2 regions of the Picosynechococcus sp. PCC 73109 genome follow, and region 2 is predicted to be linked to the other one. Evidence: riboswitches for the same ligand, from Rfam matches in the RefSeq annotation. Region 2 holds a riboswitch; the other holds the start of a gene.
What was found. Region 2 has a riboswitch for cobalamin ahead of AWQ23_RS03350 (TonB-dependent receptor). Riboswitches for the same ligand answer to the same signal wherever they lie in the genome.
Positions count from the first base shown of each region.

Region 1: it holds a riboswitch for cobalamin, as region 2 does, so the genes downstream of both, metE (5-methyltetrahydropteroyltriglutamate--homocysteine S-methyltransferase) here and AWQ23_RS03350 (TonB-dependent receptor) in region 2, are expected to answer to the same signal.

Region 1 is NZ_CP014003.1:140,108-144,227, reverse strand. Features, by position in the region: gene AWQ23_RS15540 (hypothetical protein) at 1-236, opposite strand, end outside; gene metE (5-methyltetrahydropteroyltriglutamate--homocysteine S-methyltransferase) at 220-2,466, opposite strand; gene AWQ23_RS15530 (hypothetical protein) at 2,565-2,816, shown strand; cobalamin riboswitch at 2,841-3,039, opposite strand; cyclic di-AMP (ydaO/yuaA leader) riboswitch at 3,475-3,638, shown strand; gene ntrB (nitrate ABC transporter permease) at 3,736-4,120, shown strand, end outside.
Region 2 is NZ_CP013998.1:698,862-702,981, forward strand. Features, by position in the region: gene AWQ23_RS03350 (TonB-dependent receptor) at 1-1,642, opposite strand, end outside; cobalamin riboswitch at 2,006-2,153, opposite strand; gene AWQ23_RS03355 (D-alanyl-alanine synthetase) at 2,222-3,376, opposite strand.

The DNA.
Region 1 (4,120 bases), on a different replicon from region 2:
TTTAGGTATGGATAAACGATGGCGGCTGGCCGGTAGTGGAGATAATAGGGCACCACTGCTTGACGCCAATTCAAGCAAGTCAGATCTGGCGCTGCTACCTCACAAACAACCAGGCCGCGCCCTTGGGTCAAATATCCTTGCCAGGCCTCATGACCTAAGGACAATAGATTTTCCCGAATAAAAGCAGCTTGCCAAGTCGTGTCGCGGCGCTGCCAAACATCAACGGGTAGTCGCATCAATTTCCTCCCGCAGTTTCTGAGTTGCCGCCACCATGTGCTTGAGGGATGGCACGACTTCTTCCCAGCGGCGTGTCTTCAAACCGCAATCAGGATTCACCCAAATTTGCTGGGTAGGCAGGTTAGCCAGTCCTGCTTTTAACTGCTGTACCAGTTGTTTCTCTGTGGGCACCACTGGACTGTGAATGTCGTACACGCCATTGCCAATCTGATGGGAGTAGCCCCCTTCGGTCACTTCTTGCAGCGTGCGGTTACCACTGCGGCTGTTTTCGATGGAAATCACGTCAGCATCCAGTCGTTCGATGTCCTGGATGATGTCGCCAAATTCGCAGTAGCACATGTGGGTGTGGATCTGGGTCTGGGGTTGGGCGATCGCCGTCGCCAATCGAAATGCATCCACCGCCCAGGACAGATAATCGCTCCAGCGCTGTACCTTGAGCGGTAAGCCTTCCCGCAGGGCAGGTTCATCCACCTGGATAATCTGGGCACCGGCTGCTTCCAAGTCAGCAACTTCCTGCCGCAGTGCCAAGGCAATCTGAAATGCCTGATCTCGGCGAGAAATGTCGGCACGAGAGAATGACCAGTTAAGGATGGTGATGGGAGCCGTCAGCATTCCCTTCACGGGCTTTTGCGTCAGCGCTTGCGCCACCTGAAATTCCCGCACAGTCATCGGCTGGGGACGGGAGACATCGCCGTAGATGATTGGGGGACGCACACACCGACTGCCATAGCTCTGCACCCAGCCATTGACGGTGAAAGCAAAGCCTTCAAGCTGTTGCCCGAAGTATTCCACCATGTCGGTGCGCTCGAATTCCCCATGCACCAGAACATCTAGGCCGACTTCCTCCTGAATTTTGATGCACTCGGCAATGTTGGTATCAATGTTCCTTTGATACTCCGCCTGGGAGATGTCACCTTTTTTGTACTTCACCCGCAACTGGCGCACTTCTTTGGTTTGGGGGAAGGAGCCGATGGTGGTGGTAGGCAGATGTGGTAGCTTCACCTGCTTGTCTAGCCGCAGAGAGTAAGAGAGCGATCGCTCAAAATCTTCCACGGTCAAACTTGCTAAAGCCTGCCGCACGTCTGGATTCGGTGGATTGAACTGCTCGAACGCCTGCCACTGATGCTGCATTTCCGCTTGCTGGGCAGCAGTGTCTTCGCTGTTGAGCATCCGCGCCAGAAACACCACTTCTACCAACTTCTGCTCAGCAAAGCTCAGCACATTCCGTAACGGTTCCGACAACTGAGTTTCCAGCGTGGCATCGTGGGGGACAAATTGCAGGGATGCCGAAGGCTGTACCCGCAGGTTAGGGGCGATCGCCTGTAGTTTTTTCAACATTGCCAAGATGACATCGGGATGAATTTGCCAGATATTACGTCCATCGACGACCCCAGCTCCCAGAATTTTGTCGGCGGGGAATCCTTGGGATATCAACAGATCTAAGTTGTGACCCCGGGTAAAATCTAAGCTGATCCCTGCCACAGGTAGCTGCGTCACCCAGCCGTAGTTCACCCCCAGGTCATCAAAGTAAGTGACTAGCTGTATGGGCAAGCCGACGCTGGCTAGTTGGTGGTAAGTATTCTGCACCGCTGTCTTGAGATCGGCGGCTTGGCTCGTGACCAAAATTGGCTCATGCAGTTGGACTTCCTTTACCCCCAGGGCTTTGAGCTGGCCTAGGAGATCGACATATAGCGGCAGTAACTGATCCAACCAAGCCATCAAATCCCCGTTGTGGCGGCTCAGGGCCAAGAGGGTCACCGGACTGAGGACTACGGGTACGGCGCGATCGCCCAAAACGGCTTGCGATCGCTGCACCATCGCCAAGAATTCCCCAAAGTTCCCCAGAGGTTGCATCTTGTCTTCGATCTCAGGCACTAGGTAGTGGTAGTTTGTGTCGAACCATTTCGTCATTTCCAGCGCAGGTAAAGCATCCCGGCCCCGAGCCATGGCAAAGTAGCGATCCAGCCCACTCAAACCCTGAAACCGTCTGGGAATCAGCCCCAAACGTACCGTCCAGTCCAGGACATGGTCATAGAGGGTCTGATCCCCTACGGCAATGCGATCAATGCCTGCCGTTAACTGTGCTTGCCAAGTTTTGACTTCAAGATCTTGCCGTAAGGCCAACAAATCATCCGCGCTAGAAGTTCCACCCCAAAAAGTTTCTAATGCTTTCTTGAGTTCCCGGCGTTTACCCATGCGAGCATAGCCGAGAGTCGTTGTTTGAAACATCGTCATTATGTATTGTCCTAAATGAATTTGATTCTAAAAAATTGAATGACAAATTGTTAGGAAGCTTGACCACTAACCTAGGGAAAGTAACGCTACGAATGCAGCAAAAAATTACCCCATTTAGGATTAAACAACCTAAAAAGAAAAAGGCGATCGCCCATGAAATTGAGACATCGAAAAATGCCCAGGCCCTAAATCAAAACAGCGCCAATGACCATAACTTAATTGGCAAAATCGTTAGGAATATTTTGGCAGTGATGCCTGAGTGGTTTCTAAGACTTGGAAGAAGAGCTTTGTCGAAACGCTCCTATGGTGACACGTCCTTGAACGTGCCAAGACTAAAACAGTGATCATCCGTACCTCGCAGATGTTTTAGAAGGTGATTGGCGATCGGCGGGCATTCTGACTTACACAATTTTTAGGGCTTAATTTTAGATTGATCATGGCAATGACCCCTAAAATTGCAGCGCTAAAACTGGCTTACAGCTGCGGGACAGCGGCAGATTTTCACTGCTCTTTCCCCGTTTCCTCCAGTGGCTGATCCCTACTGGAACCGAAAGTAGATTCTATAATATCATTGAATTCATATTCTCAGTGCTAAAGGCGAATATTTTTCAAACAAATCATAAATTTGTGCTGAGGATTGTTGAAAATTAAAAGTGCCAAAAAGAGTCGCTAATTTTAAGGAAATCTCAAAGATAAATCTGTAATGACTGTTGCGGCAATAGGGTCAACCCATGATTAGAAATAGGGATTTTGGGAGTTTTGAAGCAAGCCCAGGAAACGCCCGGTGGGGTCTGGTCACTGGCAAGCCAGTGCTCGATGGAATTGCATGGGTGCTGGATCTGAAGAGCTGCGCCGAAAATCTCCCAGCGATCGCCCCCCAATGGGATATCTCCTGGCAGGGGCAAAGGGAGTTCAGTCCCCTGGGCTTGATTGGATTTTTGATTTTTTGATCCCTACGGTAATTTACAAAGTCCTTGGAGAAATGCTAGTTTATAGGCCAACTGAGTAAGTCAGCTTAGTTCAAGGTTACGAAGCCTTGAAGCGGGGGAACCACCCGTCAACCCAACCGGGAAGACACCGGGGCTTATTTTCTGAGATATGCAGAAAAGGGACATCTTCCAGTCCTAGCCCGTCAGCTAACCTCGTCAGCATCGGAAGAAGACTGAAGCGCGGCGATCGCACCGTAAATCAGAATTCCCAGACAACGACTGTCAGTTACCAATCACTTCCCTCTATTTATTGTGAAAGGGTAGGTAATTTTGCATGGTTTTATTATCAAGTTTGGCCCGTGGGGTCAGAAAGTTTTTGGTACCACCTTTTTGGCAAGGAAGTCTCCGGAAAGAAGTTTGGCTACCTCTCTATGGTTTTGGGGGATTGTTACTGCTCTGGTGGGCGATCGCCTTAGTACGGGGCGAAATGATGCCGACGCCCCTAGAAGCATTGGTCAATAACCTGGATTTTATTCTGCATCCCTTTTATCGGCGCGGCCCTGGCGATTTGGGTTTAGGTTGGTTGCTTTTGGCCAGTTTGCGCCGGGTGATTATTGGTTTTATTTTGGGGGCTTTGGTGGCGATCCCGGTGGGGATCTGGATTGGCCTCTCCCGTAATGCCTGGCTCGCAATTAATCCAATTATTCAAATTCTCAAAC
Region 2 (4,120 bases):
CAAGAATTTCTGAGTTGTTCCAAGTGTAGTTAGCAAAGGCAGAAAAAGATCGGGACAATTGCAACGTCACCTCTGCTTCTAAACCTTGATTGCGGGCTTTCCGGACATTTTGGGGAGTGAATGTCCCAAGATCAAAGACGATGGCATCATCGAGAGTGTTATTAAAATAAGTCAGGCGCACCAAAGCACGATCCGAAAAGCGATGGTCAATGCCCAGATCAAAACTATTACCCAGTTCCGGCACTAAATCAGGATTGCTAAACCCAGGAAAATAGAGATCCACGGCAGTCGGAACCCGGAAATTGCGGGCATAGTTACCCCGAATGCGAGTCGATTCTCCCACTTGCCAGGCAAACCCTGCGCTGGGTGATGTGACTGAACCATCAGCCAAACTATTAAAGTCCTGGCGCACGCCCAGATTTAAAGCCAGTTCCGGGGTAATATCCAGGCCATAGCGAGCAAAAATTGCCCCTTGACTGAGATTTTCGTCGTAACTAAAGCCAAATACGCCAGGATCTTCTGCTTTTGCAGTCAAATAGCGATAATCAAAACCGTAGGTGAGATTTTGGGTTTCATTTAGTTGCCAATTGTGCTGAATCTGGGCACCAAAGGAATTGTTTTCATAGCGGGCATCTGTACCGCCAAATTGAGTATTAAAGAAGCGAAAATCATTTAAGTCAGCAAATAATTTTGTCGTCAACAGAGAATCATCACTATTCCCTAGGCGAGACTCTAAATCCAGCGACAGTAGCCAGTTATTATCATATTGCGTTGCGTCCGGGCTTGGGAAATCTACACCACTCGGAATTTCTAAATCCTTACTGCTGTAAATGCCGTTGAAGCGCAGACGGTGGCGATCGCCTAACTGATTAACCACCTGGAGATTCACGTTTTGGATATTCGTCGCCGCATTATCCCGGACACCCGACAAACCCCGTGTGGCAATGTCATAGTCAAAATCATTTTCTGCGGCGGTTCGGTCATAGGCCAGTCGCACTGCCTGGGTTTCTGCACCAAAACTCACCCCAATATTCTGGCGATTGTAGCCAAAGCTCCCCAGATCGATCCCGGTCTCTACTGCAACTGGTTGGTTAAATCCGGGTTGGCGCGTCACAATATTGATCGCGCCGCCGATGGCATTGGAACCAAACAGTACCGAACTGCCCCCAGGGATTAATTCAATGCGTTCGACATTATCGGTAGTCAAATTAGACAGATCGAAGTTCCCTGAATCGAAACGATTCAGCGGCCTGCCATCAAGCAAAATTAATGTTTGGGAAGAACTATTAGCCCCCCGAAAAATCTGAGAACTTTGGGCACCAAGGCGAGATCCAGCCGTGCTATCAATAAAAATCCCAGGGAAATATTTCAAGGCTTCGTTGACGGTGCGATACCCTTGGGCTTCAATTTGCTCCCGGTTAATCACATAGGCCGCACGGGTTGCATCTTGAACCGTTTCTTCCTGGCGCGACGGAGCATATACAGGTTGATTTAATAGCTGTTCAATGACCGTTAGTTCAAAATCAACGGTCTCTTGTTCATCATCTAGATCGTTCTCTTCTTGAGCAAAAACAGCGGTACTACTACAGAGAAAACAAACAATCGTAAAGCAAATCATCTGGGGCGTAAAAAATGACGTCATCTAAGAATATTTTGGGCTAATTTTTAATGTAATGAAGGGAGAATTCATAAAGCAATGGCAAGACTTTTAAGTCATAAAAAGCCTTGGTCAATAACCTTAAGAAAAGCAAAGCAGTTGAGCGATCAAAACATCGTCGATTTTTTCTGGTTTGCCAAAATCAATGCATTTCTCAACCTCATTGAATGAGGCTAATGCTGATGGAATAACGGGTTAAAGCAATGTTTAAGACAAACTCACTAACGAGACTGGGTTTGCTGATTGCGGCGATATTGCAGTCTCAGAAGATAGAAATTATGGGCAGCAGAAAAAGATTGAGTGCTAAAAGAAAACATCATCCGTACCTCGCAGATGGGTAATTACTAAAATGTTTACGCTTGGCTCGGCGGGCATTCTGACTTAGAAATTGCGGAAAATTTCCTTACAGCTGCGGGACAGCGACGGATTTGCACCGTTCTTTCCCCATTGCTTTTATCGGCTGATCCCCGATAAAACCGAACAGAGTCTAATTATATAGCAGGCGATCGCCCCCGATGTAAATAGATTTATGAAGTCCCCTTGAGCCTTGGGAGAAAAGCACCTTTAGGGATTAAGCAGGGCCGTAATATGGGGAATAATCTGGGCGTGGTTGGTCAATAAATAATCCAGGCGATCGCTAATCAGCGACAAAATTAAATCCTCGTAGGTCATTCCCTCTTCTGATAGTCCCTGGGCGACGAGGCTAGTGACGTTGGCAGCGGGCCGCTTAAGATCGGGTTTGGGATTAGCCTCTAAAATTTGGATATTTCCCATCGCATCCATCCGGGCATCGATACGAATTAAGGCATTTAAACTAAATTCCCAGTAGACTTGTTGGGCGAGTTTTGCTAGTTTTTTTTTGGCTGGGTCACTATCATCTAAAAAGCGAATTCTTTGGCCTGTAATTGCCTTTTTATCCATCGAGGTAAAAATCTTTTCATCGGCTTCTAAAAGACGCTCTAAAATCGAAAATGTAAAGGGAGATTCTAATTTTTCAAACCGTCCTTGACGATGGCGCACATAGCCACACACAGAGACACAAAATTCGCGCCCGGTTAAGAAGGGTTCAATCAAAGCGGTGTTGTGGGTTTGCTGATGTATGTTGGCGATCGCCTCACCGAGATCCTGGGGCTGATCCACAAAATGAATGTTCAAAGAGGCACGACCAGACACGGGTTTAACCAGAAAACTGCCCTGGTAATCGCCAAAAGTCTGTTGGAAACGAGCGTTGTCCTTGGCAGTAAATTGCCCCTGGGCCGGATGCCAAATCATGAACGGCGCGGTGGGAAAACCGAGCCCTTGCAGTTCCCGTTTAAAGCTATGTTTATTATCTAAAATCGAGCTATTTAAAGGGTTATGGCCGATATAGGGTACTCCCAACATTTCTAAAATTGCCGGGGTGTGGCAGACGGGATTGTAACCCTGAACCCCACCAGTATTCAGCCAAGCCAAATGAATTTGATGTTTCCGGAGGCGATCGCCTAATGTCGAATCATCGGGCAACACAAACACGTGCTGAAACCCTAAATCTTCGAGGGCCGCAGCAATGTCATGGGCTACCACTTCGTAGGTTTTGGTGGAGCGGGGATTGTGGGTTTGGTAGATCACGGCCCCCTGTGCTGCTTTGTCACCCCCATGAATTACGGCAATTCTTAACTTTTTCCGGAGAATTTCAAGGTAGTTTGGCAGTTGACTAAAATCGTAAACAAATCCCATCATTAACGTGACTTTCCCACAATTCTGAGCAGTTTTGTTATTTTAGAGGATCTCTGAGAAAGATATGGCAGGCAGAAAAAAAGAGATTGAGTCTTTAAAAGTACTAAGATCTCTAAACAAAAAAATTATGTCTGCATCCTGTTCGACAGACCTCACCAATGACCAATGGTCTCTCATCAACCCCCTACTTCCCCCAGTTCAATCTAGCAAGCTCCTGTCCCACTGACCTGCGCCAGGTTGTTCATGCGCGCTTTTATCTCCTCACGGGTAGTATTATCTAGCGCTTACTGCCCCGTAATTTTTTCCAATAGAAAATCGTCTCCTCCTACGCCCGCTAATGGTGTGACGACACGACCCTCGAATCCATTAAGCAAACTCCCCACCAGTGGAAATGCCGCACAGGTCACGATCACCCTCCTCACCCAGCTATGGAGTGGTCAATGGTCAATCGATGGATACAGCGACAATGATTCATCAGGAGATCGACTACCAAGGCGATGGATTGAGGCGCTTGACATAATTTTCAAAAGATTAGCTGCGTCAATTTGTTTCCATTGCGATAACGATCTTAATAGCACTTATGCTTACCGCTTCATCCCTGGCAAAAGATCCAAAGAGACCAATATTTAAGTCAATAAAACTTCTAGAAATTAGGCTTATATTTTCCTAATCAAACAAGAATTATTTCTTTATTTGTCAATGATATTTCTGAGATTGTCTGAATTATAAATCGTTATATGATTTTTG